3 regions of the Mesorhizobium sp. M0243 genome follow, and region 2 is predicted to be linked to each of the others. Evidence: riboswitches for the same ligand, from Rfam matches in the RefSeq annotation. Region 2 holds a riboswitch; each other region holds the start of a gene.
What was found. Region 2 has a riboswitch for thiamine pyrophosphate ahead of NKJ11_RS10160 (YkoF family thiamine/hydroxymethylpyrimidine-binding protein). Riboswitches for the same ligand answer to the same signal wherever they lie in the genome.
Positions count from the first base shown of each region.

Region 1 (5,361 bases), on a different contig from region 2:
TGGGAACGACAGGGCGCACAGCCTCAGACCTGATTATATCAGCCGGGCTCGCCGAGGTGGAAGCGGCGGTCCGCGATCCGGTTCTGACGCCCGATCGCATCTTCGAATGTCATCGGAAAGCAGTTCCGTAACCCGCAATGACAGCTTTCGCGATCTTAAATGATGTGACTCCATGATTGAATGGGGCCGTTTGACGACTCGCTGCTTACACATCGGGCCGGTTCCAGATTCAGGGCTCACCATGAGCCAGTATGACCAGAGCGCATGTTCTTGTGCTGCGAGTTTGATGTGGCTTGGCGTGCCCTACCCGAGGGGTAGGTCACGCCCAGGCCCACGGGATCACACACAAACCCCAGCTAACCTGGTTTGAACGGAGCAAGCCTCCGACGCCGCCCTAATCAACAACGCTGCAACAGATCCTTCAAATCAATTTACAAGATTTTTACAAGCGTCAGTCGTTGACAATGGTACGGCACCGCGAGTCTGAGGTCCGGCACGGCCATAAAAGTGACGCCGGTACCCTCGGACCGCCGCCAGCACGCAGCATCGGGATTAACAGCAATGGTAAGAAGAAGAGCGCTCATATTGGTCGAAGGCCATAGGGGTACTGGTCAGCTATACGTCCAAGCGGCTCAGTGTCTTGGTCTTCATCCAATTACTCTGACGGCTGATCCACCTCGGTACGACTATCTTTCGGCGGAAAACGTTGAGGCAATCCGTGTCGACACTGGCAATCTCGAAGCGTTGGTCCGCGAATGTTCGCGGCTGCGTGCTACCCACGACATTGCTGGCATTACTGGCTTTGCCGGGGACCATGAATCGATCTATGCGACAGTTGGCAAGCTTTGCCGGCATTTCGATCTACCGGGACCGAACCCTGAATCGATTGAACGAAGCTGCGACAAATTCAAGCAACGCCAACTCCTCGCGCAGGCCGGCGTTCCAATACCGGCCTATCGGTTGGCGACGAATGCGGCGGAGGTAGAAAGCTCGGCTGCAGAGATCGGCCTGCCCGTGATTCTTAAGCCGGCAGTAGGCAGCGGCAGCATCGGTGTCCGATTGTGCCGCAGCCTCGAAGACGTAGCCGAACATACGACTTATCTATTGGGCGGAAAGCACATATGGCGGTCTACACCGAAAATACTCGTCGAAGAATTCGCACAGGGCCCGTTCTATAGCATTAATGTTATGGGGAATGAGGTCGTTGCGATTTGCGCCAATGACTTTGGTCCCCTCCCCCATTTCGTCATACGTGAGGTGACGTATCCGGCCCTGCTAACCGATCAGGAGCGTGAGCGCATCGCCGATGTTTCGCTGAGCTGTTTGCGGGCTCTCGGCCTTGGCTGGGGGCCAACTAACGTTGAACTCCGGTGCACGAAACGCGGTCCAGTTGTCATTGAAGTCAATCCGCGTCTTAGTGGCGCGCCCGACCCTCAACTGGTCCAGCTAGCTTACGGTGTCGACCTCGTCGCCGAGCACATCAAGCTTGTCATTGGCGAGGAATGGGATCTGCGCAAAAAGCATTCGCATACTGCGGCCGCGCGATTCCTGCTTCCTGATCAAGATGGCACCCTGGACTGGATTGGTGGCGACACTCAGGCAGCTGCTTTATCAGGTGTGGCCGAGGTCAAATTGAATGTTGAACCCAAGACACCGATCGTCAGGAAGGGGGATTTCCGAGACTGGATTGGACATGTCATTGCCACTTCGCCCAGCCGTGCTGAAACCGAGGGCGCCCTTCAGCGAGCGGTCGACTTGATCGATTGGTCGATCACCCCTTTTCCGGCGACAATAAGAGGTGATCGAGAGCACGATGTTTGTGGGGCGTTCGGGCGGCCCACCAGTTCTGTTCCGATCAGGCATTGACGGCTTAAGATTCTTGAAACGCAGCAGTTCCGTCTACGTCAATGTCACATCAAGTTTGACGAGGCAAATGCAGCTTTGGCCACACCTGCCCTATCTGCCGCGGAACTTCTCCGCGACCCGTGGCGAGGCCGTCGGCCCAATTTGGGCCCAATTTGATTGCCGCCCACCGCCGCCGCAGGACGAACATGCGCTTGACAAGACAACGCCGGCCCGTTCAACTTGAGGCATTCACCAGGGGAGTCCCGGCAAGGGGCTGAGATACTGCTGGCTTTCGCGGCGCAGTGACCCGTTGAACCTGATCCAGTTCATACTGGCGTAGGGACGGTGCAAGCGCTTTGCGGGAGTTCACGCCCGAGGTCCTGTTTCGGCAGGTCGACAGAAGCGTCTTTTCATCCTTCCGGCACAGAACTGGGTCTCCAATGCATGAGCAAAGGAGCCTCAAGATGAATGCCCTCACCCCAGCCGTCTCAACGGGACCGCTGCCTGCTTCGCGTAAGATCCACAAGCCCGGTGCCATCCACCCGCAGATCCGGGTGCCGATGCGCGAAATCTCCGTCCATCCGACAGCCGGCGAACCGCCCGTCACCGTCTACGACCCGTCGGGCTCCTATACCGATCCGGCTGTCGAAACCAGCATCCAAAAAGGCCTGGCCCGGCTTCGCCACGAATGGATCTTGGCGCGCGGCGATGTCGAGGACTGTGACGGCCGCCACGTCCGGCCGGAGGACAACGGATTCGCGACGGGCGAACGCCTGACGCCAGAATTTCCCATCCGCCACCGACCGCTCAGAGCCAAAGCAGGCAAGGCGGTGACGCAGCTTGCCTATGCACGCGCCGGCATCATCACACCCGAAATGGAGTTCGTCGCCATCCGCGAGAACCTTGGTCGCGAGATCCTGCACGGCAAGCTTGAGCGCGACGGCGAGGCTTTCGGCGCGATGCTGCCCGATTTCGTCACGCCCGAATTCGTCCGCGACGAGGTGGCGCGCGGACGGGCGATCATTCCCGCCAACATCAACCATCCCGAAAGCGAGCCGATGATCATCGGCCGTAATTTCCTGGTGAAGATCAACGCCAATATCGGTAACTCCGCCGTCACATCGTCGATGGCTGAAGAGGTCGAAAAGATGGTGTGGGCGATCCGCTGGGGCGCCGATACGGTGATGGACCTGTCGACCGGCCGCAACATCCACAACATCCGCGACTGGATCGTGCGCAACGCGCCGGTACCGTTCGGCACGGTGCCGCTCTACCAGGCGCTCGAGAAGGTTGGCGGCATTGCCGAGGATCTGACCTGGGAGGTGTACCGCGACACGCTGATCGAACAGGCCGAGCAAGGCGTCGACTATTTCACCATCCACGCCGGCGTGCGGCTGCATTACATCCCGCTGACCGTTGACCGGGTCACGGGTATCGTCTCGCGCGGCGGCTCAATCATGGCAAAATGGTGCCTGCACCATCACCGGGAAAGCTTCCTCTACGAGCACTTCGCGGAGATCTGCGACATCGCCAGAGCCTATGACGTATCCTTCTCGCTCGGCGACGGCCTTCGTCCCGGCTCGATCGCCGATGCCAACGACGCGGCGCAATTTGCCGAGTTGGAAACGCTCGGCGAGCTGACGCAGATCGCCTGGGCGAAGGATTGCCAGGTAATGATCGAAGGCCCCGGCCACGTGCCGATGCACAAGATCAAGCAGAACATGGAAAAGCAGCTCGCCGTCTGCGGTGAGGCGCCGTTCTACACGCTTGGCCCGCTGACGACCGACATCGCGCCGGGCTATGACCACATCACCTCCGGCATCGGTGCCGCCATGATAGGCTGGTTCGGCACCGCAATGCTTTGCTACGTCACGCCGAAAGAGCATCTCGGCCTTCCCGACCGCAACGACGTCAAGATTGGCGTGATCACCTACAAGATCGCCGCCCATGCAGCCGATCTGGCGAAGGGCCATCCGGCGGCGAAAACCAGGGATGATGCCCTTTCGCGCGCGCGCTTCGAGTTCCGCTGGGAGGACCAGTTCAACCTGTCGCTCGATCCCGAAACGGCGCGGTCTTTCCACGACCAGACCTTGCCCAAGGAGGCGCACAAAGTGGCGCATTTCTGCTCGATGTGCGGACCGAAATTCTGCTCGATGCGAATTTCCCACGATATCCGTGCCGAAGCCCAGAAGGAGGGCATGGCGGCGATGGCGGCGAAATACCGCGAGGGCGGCGATCTCTACCTGCCGGCGGACGAGACCGGCGCGCCGCTCATAGCTCAGCCACGTGAGCCATCATGAAGGTCTTGGTCAAAGGGGCCGGCGTTGCCGGCCTCACCGTCGCCTTCGAGTTCGCCGCACGCGGCGCGGTGGTTACCGTTGCCGAGACAAGGACTGCCCTTAGCGGCAATGCGTCGTGGTTCGCCGGTGGCATGTTGGCACCGTGGTGCGAGCGTGAAAGCGCCGAGCAGCCGGTGCTGGATCTCGGACGCGACGCCGCCGACTGGTGGGACGCCGCAACGCCCGGCTTGGTAGCACGACGGGGAACGCTGGTCTTGGCCGCGCCGCGCGATGCGCGCGAGCTCGACCGGTTCGCCAGCCGCACGACGGGCTATCGGCGCGTCGAGGAAGATGAAATTGCCTTGCTGGAGCCCGACTTAGCCGGCCGCTTCCGCCGCGGATTGCTCTTCCCCGACGAGGCTCACCTCGACCCACGCCCGGCGATGGCGGCACTTCATGACAAGCTTGCGACCATGGGTGTCAAATTCCACTTCGGCTGCGACGCCCGGTCTGTTTCGGGTTTCGCCCGTCAGATAGACTGTATGGGAATGGCAGCGGCCGATGACAGGCTGCGCGGTGTTCGCGGCGAAATGCTGATTCTTCGCACGCCTGATGTCTCGCTGTCGCGGCCGGTCCGTTTGCTGCATCCGCGCTTTCCGCTTTATGCCGTGCCGCGCACCGATCACCGTTTCATGGTTGGTGCGACGATGATTGAAAGCCAGTCCGCCGGACCAATCACGGCGCGCTCCATGATGGAGCTTCTGGGTACCGCCTATGCCCTCCACCCGGCCTTTGGCGAGGCCGAGATCGTTGAAACCGGTGTCGGCGTCCGCCCAGCCTTTCCCGACAATTTGCCGCGCGTCGAAACGAAGGGGGAAATCATCGCGATCAACGGGCTCTATCGTCACGGTTTTCTCCTGGCTCCCGCCATGGCGCGCCACGCTGCCGACCTGGTTTTCAATCAAGACGCAACCAAGGAGCTTGCTCATGAAACTAATGGTCAACGGCGAATCGCATGAGGTTACCACCGCCACGCTGGCGGAGCTGCTTGCCGCGCTCGACTATGAGGGCGATTGGTTGGCAACGGCCGTCAACAGCGACCTCGTGCACAAAGCCAACCGGGCGGAATTCCAGCTAAGCGATGGCGACCGGGTCGAAATCCTCTCGCCCATGCAGGGAGGCTAGATCATGTTAGAGCTTTATGGAACCGAGCTTCCGTCGCGCCTGCTTCTCGGCA
Region 1 covers NZ_JAMYSF010000014.1:38,941-44,301, forward strand. Annotated here, with positions in the region: gene NKJ11_RS19030 (ATP-grasp domain-containing protein) at 562-1,866, shown strand; TPP riboswitch at 2,090-2,206, shown strand; gene thiC (phosphomethylpyrimidine synthase ThiC) at 2,310-4,145, shown strand; gene thiO (glycine oxidase ThiO) at 4,142-5,143, shown strand; gene thiS (sulfur carrier protein ThiS) at 5,112-5,309, shown strand; gene NKJ11_RS19050 (thiazole synthase) at 5,313-5,361, shown strand, end outside.
Region 1: it holds a riboswitch for thiamine pyrophosphate, as region 2 does, so the genes downstream of both, thiC (phosphomethylpyrimidine synthase ThiC) here and NKJ11_RS10160 (YkoF family thiamine/hydroxymethylpyrimidine-binding protein) in region 2, are expected to answer to the same signal.

Region 2 (5,361 bases):
AGGCCGTCAAGGTTTCTCGGGCTTACTATCTCGCTGCGGGCCGCATTGAAGACCACGCGGCCGGTTTCCGATTGCACCACCGCATAGACGCCCTTCAGGTCCGCTCCGGCGGTTCTCTGGGTGAACAGGCTGATGGTGCCGTTGATGCCGAAATCGGCGACGCGATTTGCAACCAGCGTGCCCGCACCGGTATCGCTGTAAGGCAGGATGTCGACCTCGAGCCCGGCCTCGCGATAGAAGCCCTTGTCGCGGGCGACGAACAGTCCGATGTGGTTGGTGTTGACCGTCCAGTCGAGGGCAACGGTGACCTTTTGTGCCGATTGTGCTTGGGCTCGCCCCGATCCGGCAATGAGCGGAAGGCCTGTGGCAAGGGTCAGCAACAAGGCCTGCCGGCGCGTCAAGTCAGTCATGATCGTGTCCTTTGGATGGGGTGGCGTTGACGATGATGTCGAGAATCTCGGCCTCGAGCGTACTTGCCTGGCGCGCGGCATCGCCGCCAAGGCTGCGCGGGCGCGGCAGCGGCACCTTAATTTCACGCACGATGCGGGCCGGGCGCGCCGACAGCACATAGATGCGGTCGGACAGGAACACGGCTTCGCGCACGTCATGGGTGATCAGGAGCGCCGTCCAGCGATGATGCCGCCACATCTGTTCCAGCCAGCGCTGCATGGCCGTGCGGGTCAGCGCGTCGAGCGCGCCGAACGGCTCGTCGAGCAAAAGCATGTCGCGTTGCTGCACCACCGTGCGCAGCAAGGCCGCGCGCTGGCGCATACCGCCGGACAGTTGCGCTGGAAAATGCCGCTCGAAGCCGGCAAGCCCGAATTCGGCAAACAACGGCGCAACGCGCACCCGCGCCGCCTGTCTCCTCATGCCTTGGACTTCGAGCCCGAGCGTCGCGTTGTCGAGGATGCGCCGCCACGGCATCAGCGCGTCACGCTGCGGCATGAAGGCGAAATGCCTGCCGTGGTCGTCGAGCGGCGCGCCGTCGAACAACATCTCGCCCTCGCCATGCTCGGCGCCGGTCAGAAGCTGAAAGAGCGTCGATTTGCCGGCGCCCGAGGGTCCAAGGATCGAGACGAATTCACCAGCGCCGACGCTAAGCGAAATATCGGCCAGCACGTCGAGCCCACCGAACGCCTTGCGCACATACCGCAGTTCCAGCCGGCTCATCGCCAGGCTCCCTTCCCGGCGGTTTCCTTGCCGGCCCGCTCCCAGGGCATCGCAAGGCGCTGCAGCAGTACAGTCAACCCGAACAGGACAAGGGTCAGGGCAGCGCTCACTCCGACGGCGGCAAGAACCAGGTCAGGGCGGAAATTGTTCTTGGCGTTGAGCATATAGATGCCCAGCCCCTTCGCGGCACCGGCATATTCGGCGAAGATCGCGCCGACCACGGCATAGGTGATGGAGATCCTCAACCCAGCAAAGAAATAGGGCAGCGCCGAAGGCAGCCGCGCCAGCACGAAGATGCGCCAGCGCCCTGCCCCCATGGCGCGGAGCATTTGCCCGATCTCGGCCTCGGTCGACTCATAACCCTCGACCAATGCAACCAGCATCGGAAAGAAGGTAACCAGCGCCACCAGCATGATCTTGGGCGCCAGCCCGAAGCCGAACCACAGCACCACCAGCGGCGCGATCGCCACCAGCGGCAAGGTCTGGCTGACGATTAAGACGGGAAACAGCGCACGCCGCAGCGGCTGGAAGAAGTCGACCAGCATCGACAGCACGAAGGCGGCGCTGAGCGAACAGGCAAAGCCGAGCAGCGTGGCGCCGATGGTCGGAATGGCGTTGTCGGCCAGCGCCTGGCGATTGAGCAGCGCTTGCTCGAAAACGCGCGACGGCGCCGGCAGTATCGTCGGCCTGATGCCGGAATAGGTGGCATAAAGCTCCCACGCCACTAGGAGCAAACCGACCGAGATCATGGCCGGCATTGCCTTGACAAGAAGACCCGCGATCGGGCGCGAAGCGACTGATGATGTGGCCACGGGAGACAACCTTTGACGGCAGCGCGAAAGCGCGGCTGGCTCAGACAGCCGACGGGCTGTTGGCCGAGACCGTGACGTCGAGGGTTACGTGGCCGGCGCCTGGTCCGAAGCGGCAGAAGGCCTCGTCCAGCGCCGAAAAGATCGCACCGGCATCACCGCGCAGTTTCGTGCAGAAATGCTTGGAACGCTCATAGACGCCGGACTGCTTGAGAAAATCGATGCAGCCGTAGATCTCGTCCATGTGGTCGTCGGTGCCCATCACATAGAGCGAGAACTGCGCCGCCGCCGGCTGGCCGGTGGCAGCAGCATTGCGCACCGCCGCGATGGCCGCATCCTTGCGCGGGCCGAGTGGCCCGACAGGCCCGCCAAGTGCATCGGAGCGGCAGATCGGATCATCCGGCTCGCCAGGGCACCCGCGCGAGATGGTGGCCGACAACACGCAATGTTTGCCGCTACGTGCCGCCGCCACGAAGAGGTCGCGCATGGCGGGAAACAGCACTTCGGGCGGCCCGACCAGCAAGGTCGAGATGTCGTCGGTCTCGATCCTGAGCTTGTCGCGCCAGGGATCGAGCGCACCGAGCGCGCCAAGAATGACACCGACGAATTCGTCGGTCATGGGGTATAGGGAAATCTGTGCGCCTGAAAACATCGCCCGCCTCGCTCCGCTGGTATTACCCAGATCAGCTTCTAGGGTCTGTGGGCTTGCCGCCCCCGTCTCAGCCCCGACCGTACGGAGCACCCCTGTGGATGTGCGCCTTAAAGCATCATTCGAGTTCAAGGGAAAGCCGTTTTTTCAGAGCACTGCGCCAAAAGCATTGCGCCAGTCACGGTGTACCTGAGCGGAATTTTGTCGGGAACCTTCGCCGCCGCGACCGGTTGTCCCCACAGTCGCAACGCGATCACTTTCGTAGAAAATAAGCGACGACTTCACAGAAATGGAGACAAACCATGTTCATGAAAATCCTCGCAGCTTCGGTTCTCACCATTGGTCTGGCCACGTCAGCCATGGCGCAAAGCGCCGGCAGCAACAACGCAAATGGAAGCGGCAGCGGCAAGTCGGTGACGGTTGAGCCGAACACGCCGGCTTCCCCGAATACGATCGAGCCGGACACTGTCGACCCGGGCACGACCAACAGCACGACTGGCACGGTAGGGGACATGAATTCGAACGCGGATCAGAATTGCCCGACCAACCCGCAAGGCGCGCAGCCGGACGCCGATGGTAACGCGACGGCGCCAACGGTAAACGATAATCATTGTGGCAAGTAACCACGTCGCAAACGGATGAAGCCGCTGGGCATCGCCCAGCGACTTCATCCGTTTTTCTGGTCCGCAGCACTCGCTTTGCCGAACAGCCGGATTTCTGGAGCGGGCCTCCCGGCGGGCGGGCGCGAAAATAGGTGTTTCGAATTGAGCAGCCGTTTGAGCACTCTACCGTAGGTAAAATACAGGACCCGACCGTTGGCGAGATCGAATTCCACTGTTCCCCACCGCCTGACCGGAGCCTTTCCTGTGCAGGGCCCCAGCCTTCTGATCTGGAATCCCAGCCTGACTTTGCGCGTTCCGATTTCAAGATAGATGCCTGGCAGAAGGCCAAGCACATGCCATAGCCGTACAACATGCTCGACCGACATGGCCGGCGAGATTATCAGGTGGCTGGGCTGAAGCCGCGCCCAGACGAAATCGCCTTTCGGCTGCGGCATTCCTGACAACAGCCCCCGGCAGTAGGTCGGCACCGCCTCGCTCACCAGAATCCGCATAGCGGTTGCCGTGCTGTCGACCAGGGCTTCTCTCGATGTCCAGTCAGCTTCGGAAAACGGCACCTGCCCGAGAATGTCACCCTCGTCAAAACCGGCGGACATCTTGTGGAGCGTGACGCCGCCATGAGCCGCATGCCGGCCGTCCACGGCCAAGCGCTGGATCGGGTGGGGCCCTCGATAGTCGGGGAGCAGCGCCGGGTGGAGGTTGACCCCGCCTTTGGAAAAATGGCCAAGAACCTCTTGAGGGATCAAGACAGGCAAAGTGTAGCAGACCAGCACATCGGCGCGGACGTCAGACAATTGCCGACCAAGCGCATTCCAATCGTAAGGGCGGCCAAATTCGATCAACTTGACAGGCGTGTTACCGATAAACCGCCTGAGCAGCAGCTTGCGTTGAAGCCTTCGCCGGAAATTGCCAATGCTGAAACCGGTGGGACGACGCCGGAACCCGGGCACGATGATCGCGCCAATTGCATTTCCAGCCTCTAGCCAGCCGGCGAGCAGAGGCCCCGTATAGTTAGAGATATCGAGGACAAAAACGGCTGTGATCGGCTCCGAGTGATCGGTCGATTCGATCGGCCTCATCTTCGGCGGCTCAAACGGGCCGACAGGTCAGGGCGAGCTTGTCAGGTCGGCTGAGTGGAAGGCGATGCCAAGGCAGTGACAACCGAAAGACGCTCGCGTTTTACAAACACTGGCTTTTCGTAAACTTTTTTCACGGCCCGTCTCCCGAAATCAACTCTTCCTGCGCAGTTGGACCGCGATACGGCAGGCTGTCAACCGCCTGACCGTGTTTGCCTACCGCATCCGCATTCGCCGTTGACGAAGGTGTTCGAAGGGCGCTTTCGCACATTGGTGAAAGCTCGATGGCTTCACCGACGCGACAAGCCGCGCTGACCGAAAGGGGTTTGGATGCGATGATCTGCTCGACGACACCGTCGAGCAGCAATGCAGGGCAAATCGCAGTTGCAAATCTACGAAACCGCCGTCTCGCGAACCGGCAGCTTCCAGCCTGGCCTGACGAAGTGGCAGGTGTATCCGTCGGGATATTTCCCCAGATAGTCCTGATGCTCGGGCTCGGCTTCCCAGAATGGACCAACGGGTGCGACTTCGGTGACGACCTTGCCCGGCCACAGGCCCGAGGCATCGACATCGGCGATGGTGTCCTCGGCGACGCGCTTCTGTTCGTCGCTGGTGTAATAGATCGCCGAGCGATAACTCGTCCCGACATCGTTGCCCTGGCGGTTGCGCGTCGTCGGATCGTGGATCTGGAAAAAGCGTTCCAGCAGCGTGCGATAGCTTATGATGGCCGGATCGAAATTGATCTCGATCGCTTCGGCGTGGCTGCCATGGTTGCGATAGGTGGCGTTGGGCACGTCGCCGCCGCTGTAGCCGACGCGGGTGGAGATGACGCCTGGATAGCGCCGTATCAAATCCTGCATGCCCCAGAAACAGCCGCCGGCAAGGACTGCACGTTCGGTCGAAGTCGCCATGTCACGTCTCCTCAAAAGCAATTCCAGGAAAAGTGTGTAGCGGTTTTCCGTCCGGAATTGCGTAAAAGCAAGTGGTCTCGCCATAAATGGGCATTGTCACCTGCTTCGTCCAGCGGACGCGGTGGA
Region 2 covers NZ_JAMYSF010000006.1:121,428-126,788, forward strand. Annotated here, with positions in the region: gene NKJ11_RS10145 (ABC transporter substrate-binding protein) at 1-410, opposite strand, end outside; gene NKJ11_RS10150 (ABC transporter ATP-binding protein) at 403-1,170, opposite strand; gene NKJ11_RS10155 (ABC transporter permease) at 1,167-1,919, opposite strand; gene NKJ11_RS10160 (YkoF family thiamine/hydroxymethylpyrimidine-binding protein) at 2,023-2,631, opposite strand; TPP riboswitch at 2,622-2,735, opposite strand; gene NKJ11_RS10165 (RodZ family helix-turn-helix domain-containing protein) at 2,931-3,251, shown strand; gene NKJ11_RS10170 (formyltransferase family protein) at 3,296-4,327, opposite strand; gene NKJ11_RS10175 (hypothetical protein) at 4,458-4,691, opposite strand; gene msrA (peptide-methionine (S)-S-oxide reductase MsrA) at 4,717-5,235, opposite strand.

Region 3 (5,361 bases), on a different contig from region 2:
TCTCGAAGCCGGCGACCAGATTGAGCAGCGTCGACTTGCCCGAACCGCTCGGACCCATGATGGCGGTGATCTTCGCCGTGGCGAACTCGACGTCGAAGACAAGTGGCGCATCGCCATAGCTGCCATAACTGAACGACACATTGTCTAGCCGCACCGGCGCGCCCTTTTCGAGCCTGTTGGCCGCCCTCTCACGCATCGCGGACCTTCTCCCTTCCCAGCCAGTGCGCCGCCACGATCAACGCGAGACAGACGAAGCCGAGCAGCAGTGCCAGGCCGGCGGCATCCTCGGTGCGGTAGCTGCCCATCCGTGCCAGAAGAAGGTAGGGCAATGTCTGCACGGAATCACTGCCGAACAGGGCAATGACACCGAGATCGCCGAGCGACAGCGCCATGGCGAAAGCGAAGGCCGTGGCGAGCGGTCGCCGCAGCGACGGCCAGTCGACCAGCATCAGCCGGTTCCAGCCCGCAATGCCGAGCTGTGCGCAGAGCCGTTCGTGACGCTCGCTCGCCGCATCATAGGCGGGACGCACGGCGCGTAGGGCGAACGGCATCGCCATCACCGCATTGACGGTGACGACCATGACCGGGGCGATGGCGAAGGCATCGCCGACATGGCGCAGCAACAGGAACCAGCCAGCGCCGACGACGATCGGCGGCACGACAAGGACAAAACCGGCGCCTGTATCGGTGGCGCGTTCGAGCAGTGTCTTTGCGCCGGCACGGCGGTTCAGCGCCAGTGCCCGCCGCGCCATGGTCAGCACCAGCGACAGCATCACCGAAAGCAGCGCCGACAGGAAGGCGAGCGCTGCGCTGGTCAGCGTTGCCTGCCGGACGGTGGCCTCGCTGGCCAAACGGCCGAGGTCCGCACCCAACCCGGCCACCACGGTTGCCGCCATCGGCCCAACGACGAACAGCAGCGCCAGGATGATGACTAGCGCGTTCAACCAGGTCTCGCTCCGATTGACCGAGAGATAGCGGCGTTGCGCGACCGGCAAATTGGTGTCGCCGACCACATTGGCGCCTAGGCGCGTCAGGGCCAGCACAACGATAAAGGTCAAGGCGATCTGCAACAGCGTCAGTGTAACGGCCCGCGCGGGATCGAAATCGAAGCGCAGCGCCTGGTAGATGCCGACCTCAAGCGTCGTCGCGGCCGGCCCGCCGCCGAGCGTCAGCACGATGGTGAAGGATGTGATGCAGAGCATGAACACCAGCCCGGCGACGCCGGGCAGTGCGGCGCGCAGCGTTGGCCATTCGATCAGCCGGAACGCCGGCCGCGCCGCCATGCCGAGCTGGCTCGCCAACCGCCATTGGTCGGCCGGTATGGTCTGCAGCGCCTCGAGGAACAGCCGCGTCGCCAGCGGCAGGTTGAAGAAGACATGGGCGACGAGGATGCCGGACAGGCCATAGATGCCCGGCCAGCTTCCCCCGCCGATCACGGCAAGCACGCCGGCGAAATAGCCGGCACGGCCATAAAGCGCCAGGATGCCGAGTGCTGCGACAATAGCCGGCAGCGCCAACGGCACGGCGAAGATCTGCAGGATGAAGGCGCGAGCGAAGAAACGTGGGTGCCGCGACAGAGCGCGCGCCACGAACAGCGCCGGGATGACCGAAAGCAGCGTCGAGAGCGCCGCTTGCCAGAGCGTGAAGCGAATGACGCGAAGCAGATAGGGATCGAAGGTTGCCCAGGCGCCCGAGAAATCATGGGCGCCCTCGAAAAGCAGGCCAGCAAACGCGCCGCCGATCAGCAGCGCGATTGCAGCGAGCGCGAGGGTGCCAGCGGTGATGCGGGGGTCAGACGCGCGTTGCACGCTGGACCACCATTCTTTCCATCGCGGCAAATACAAAGGATTGCGTTCCTTGGCGCCCCCCTCTGTCCTGCCGGACATCTCCCCCTCCAGGGAGGAGATCGGCCGTCACCCATGCTTCCGCTAGTCTCCAACGTTGCCGGACTATAACCAGCAACGACGCTGCCAATCTCCCCCCTTGAGGGGGAGATTGCCGGCAGGCCAGAGGGGGGTGGAGTGGCGCGAACATCAAAAGAACTCGCAAGCCTACTTGCTCATCACCGCCAGCCATTCATCGACCCAAGCCTTGCGGTTGGCAGCGACCTCTTGCGGGCTGAACAGCAAGGTCTTGGTCGGCTTGACCAGTTTGTCGAAGGCCGGATTGAGCGGCTTGTCGGTCTTGCCGGCCGGGAACATCCAGTTGGTCTCGGGGATGGCATCCTGGAATTTCGGCCCGGTCATGAAGGCGATGAACTTGGCCGCCAGCGGGTTCTTGGCCCCCGCCGTGGTGATACCCGCGACTTCTATCTGCAAATACTCGCCCTCCTCGAACGACGCTGCCTGATAGCGCTCTGTCTTCTCGGCGACCATGTGGTAGGCCGGCGACGTCGTGTAGGACAGCACCATCGGCGCCTCGCCCTTGGTGAACAGCCCATAGGCCTCGCTCCAGCCCGGCGTCACGGTCAGCACTTTCGCCTTGAGCTTGGCCCAGGCCTCGGGCGCCTTGTCGCCATAGACTGACTTGACCCACAGAAGCAGACCGAGGCCCGGCGTGGAGGTGCGCGGATCCTGGATGACGATCTTGTCATCGGCACTGCCCTCGACCAGCTCTTTCAGGCTTTTCGGCGGGATCTTCAGCTTCTCGGTGTCGTAGACGACGGCGAAATATCCGTAGTCAAAGGGGACAAAAGTATCGTCGCTCCAGCCACCCGGCACGTTGACATCAGTTACGCCGCCATGCGGCGCGAACAAGCCTGACGCCTTGGCATCGGCGGTGAGATTGGTGTCGAGGCCAAGCACGATATCGGCCTTGGTCGATGCGCCTTCCAATCTGACGCGGTTGAGCAGCGCGACGCCGTCGGCGACCGAGACGAACTCGACATCGCAGCCGCATTCGGCCTCGAACTCCTTCTTCACCACGGGACCCGGACCCCAGTCGGCGGTGAAGCTATCATAGGTGTAGACGGTGAGCTTGTCCTTGGCCAAGGCCGGTCCGGACAAGGCCACGACCGTTGCTGAAACAAGAGCGTATAAAAACGTGCGCATCGGCGCCTCCTTCGTTCGAATTGAAAGGAATTGAGGCGTCGGACTGTCCGAAACGTCTAATCCCTCCGCCGGTACAAACCGGATCAGGTTCAGCGGGTTGGCGAGACTGCCTCTCAGCCGGTCCGCGAAGATCGCGTCCGGCACCCCGTTAGAGCGTTTCGACACATAGGCCGGGCCGATCCCCCATGCAAGTGGGAGTTTGCCGCCTTCCGTTTCCCGTGCCGGGCTGGTAAGGGCCACACGATATGAGCACATTCACCATCCTGCTTGGCGGCGATCTCATCCGCACGCCACGGCTCGACCGCCAGGCCGAAGGCTCCCGCGTCATCGCCGCCGACGCCGGCATCGGGCATGCGCGGCTGCTGGGTCTCGTGCCCGAACTGTGGGTGGGCGATTTCGATTCCGTGCCAGCCGAGCTGCCTGACGATCTCGCTTCCGTGCCGCGCCGGACCTTCCCGGCGGAAAAGGACCAGACCGATGGCGAACTGGCCATTGCCGCCGCACTCGAGCGCGGCGCGACCCGCCTGGTGCTCGCAGGTGCTTTCGGCGGCAAGCGCGCCGACCACGCTTTCCTGCATCTGGCGCTTGCCCTGCGGCTGGCCGAGGCCGGGACTGATGTGCTCCTGACCAGCGGCGCCCAGGAAGGCATCCCGCTGCTGCGCGGAACGGCCGGCTTCGACTATGCCGATGGCACGCTGTTTTCGGTGCTCGGCTTTTCCGAGCTCGCCGGCCTGACCGTCACCGGCGCCAAATGGCCGCTGAACCACGTCAAGGTGGCGTTCGGTTCGTCGCTGACCATCTCCAACGAGGTCAAGTCCGACAAGACCGGGGGCCGCCTCGAAATCGCGCTCGGCCATGGCCGCGCGATGCTGCTCGCTCATCCCTATCCCTTACCTGAAAGCTGACATGGCCCCGCCTCTTCTCAACCTCGACGGGATAAAACTGACCTTCGGCGGCACGCCGCTGCTCGACGGCGCCGCCTTGACGGCTTCGGCCGGCGACAAGATTGCACTGGTCGGCCGCAACGGGTCGGGCAAGTCGACCCTGCTGAAGATCGCCGCTGGCCTGATCGAGCCGCAGGACGGCGAGGTGTTCCGCCAGCCTTCGGCAACTATCCGCTATTTGCCGCAGATGCCGGACATGGAGGGCTTTGCCACCGTCCGCGCCTATGTCGAGGCCGGGCTTGGCCCCGCCGACGATCCCTACCGAGCCAGCTATCTGATGGAGCATCTCGGACTGTCGGGTGAGGAACGTCCGAATGATCTGTCGGGCGGCGAGGCGAGGCGTGCTGCCCTTGCCCGCGTGATGGCGCCGGAGCCAGACATCCTGCTGCTCGATGAGCCGACCAACCATCTCGACCTCTCGGTCATCGAATGGCTGGAAGAAGAACTCATCCGCACCTCCTCGGCACTGATCGTCATCTCGCACGACCGCCGCTTTCTCGAACGTGTGTCGCGCGCCACCATCTGGCTCGATCGCGGCCAGACCCGCAGGCTGGACCAGGGCTTTGGCCATTTCGAGGAATGGCGCGACCTGGTCCTGGAGGAAGAAGAGCGCGAGCAGCATAAACTCGGCCGCCAGATCGTTCGCGAAGAGCATTGGCTGCGCTACGGCGTGACGGCGCGGCGCAAGCGAAACATGCGCCGGCTCGGCGAGTTGCAGACCATGCGCCAGCGTTTTCGCGGCCATCGCGGTGCCGAAGGGTCGGCGACCATGGTGGCGAGCGACGCCGCCGAGTCCGGCAAGCTGGTGATCGAGGCGAAGAACATCGAGAAGAGCTTTGGCGATCTCACCGTGGTCAAGGGGTTTTCGACCCGCATCCAGCGCGGCGATCGCGTCGGCCTGGTCGGGCCGAACGGCGCCGGCAAGACGACGCTCTTGAAGATGCTGACCGGCGAGATGAAGCCGGACGCCGGTTCGGTGCGGCTCGGCACCAATCTGGAGATCGCCACGCTCGACCAGAAGCGCGAGGCGGTCGACCCGCAGGAGACGCTGGCGCAATATCTCACCGACGGGCGCGGCGAGAACCTCGTCATCAATGGCGAGCAGCGCCACGTCGTCTCCTACATGAAGGATTTCCTGTTCAAGCCGGAGCAGGCACGCACGCCGGTGCGCGAGTTGTCCGGCGGAGAACGGGCACGGCTCTTGCTGGCGCGGGTGCTGGCGCGGCCGGCAAACCTTCTGGTGCTCGACGAGCCGACCAACGATCTCGATATGGAGACGCTGGAACTGCTGCAGGAACTGGTCGCCGGCTTTGCCGGCACCGTCATCCTGGTCAGCCACGATCGCGATTTCCTCGACCGCACCGTGA
Region 3 covers NZ_JAMYSF010000036.1:11,030-16,390, reverse strand. Annotated here, with positions in the region: gene thiQ (thiamine ABC transporter ATP-binding protein) at 1-196, opposite strand, end outside; gene thiP (thiamine/thiamine pyrophosphate ABC transporter permease) at 189-1,808, opposite strand; gene thiB (thiamine ABC transporter substrate binding subunit) at 2,052-3,050, opposite strand; TPP riboswitch at 3,094-3,208, opposite strand; gene NKJ11_RS30160 (thiamine diphosphokinase) at 3,296-3,955, shown strand; gene NKJ11_RS30155 (ABC-F family ATP-binding cassette domain-containing protein) at 3,957-5,361, shown strand, end outside.
Region 3: it holds a riboswitch for thiamine pyrophosphate, as region 2 does, so the genes downstream of both, thiB (thiamine ABC transporter substrate binding subunit) here and NKJ11_RS10160 (YkoF family thiamine/hydroxymethylpyrimidine-binding protein) in region 2, are expected to answer to the same signal.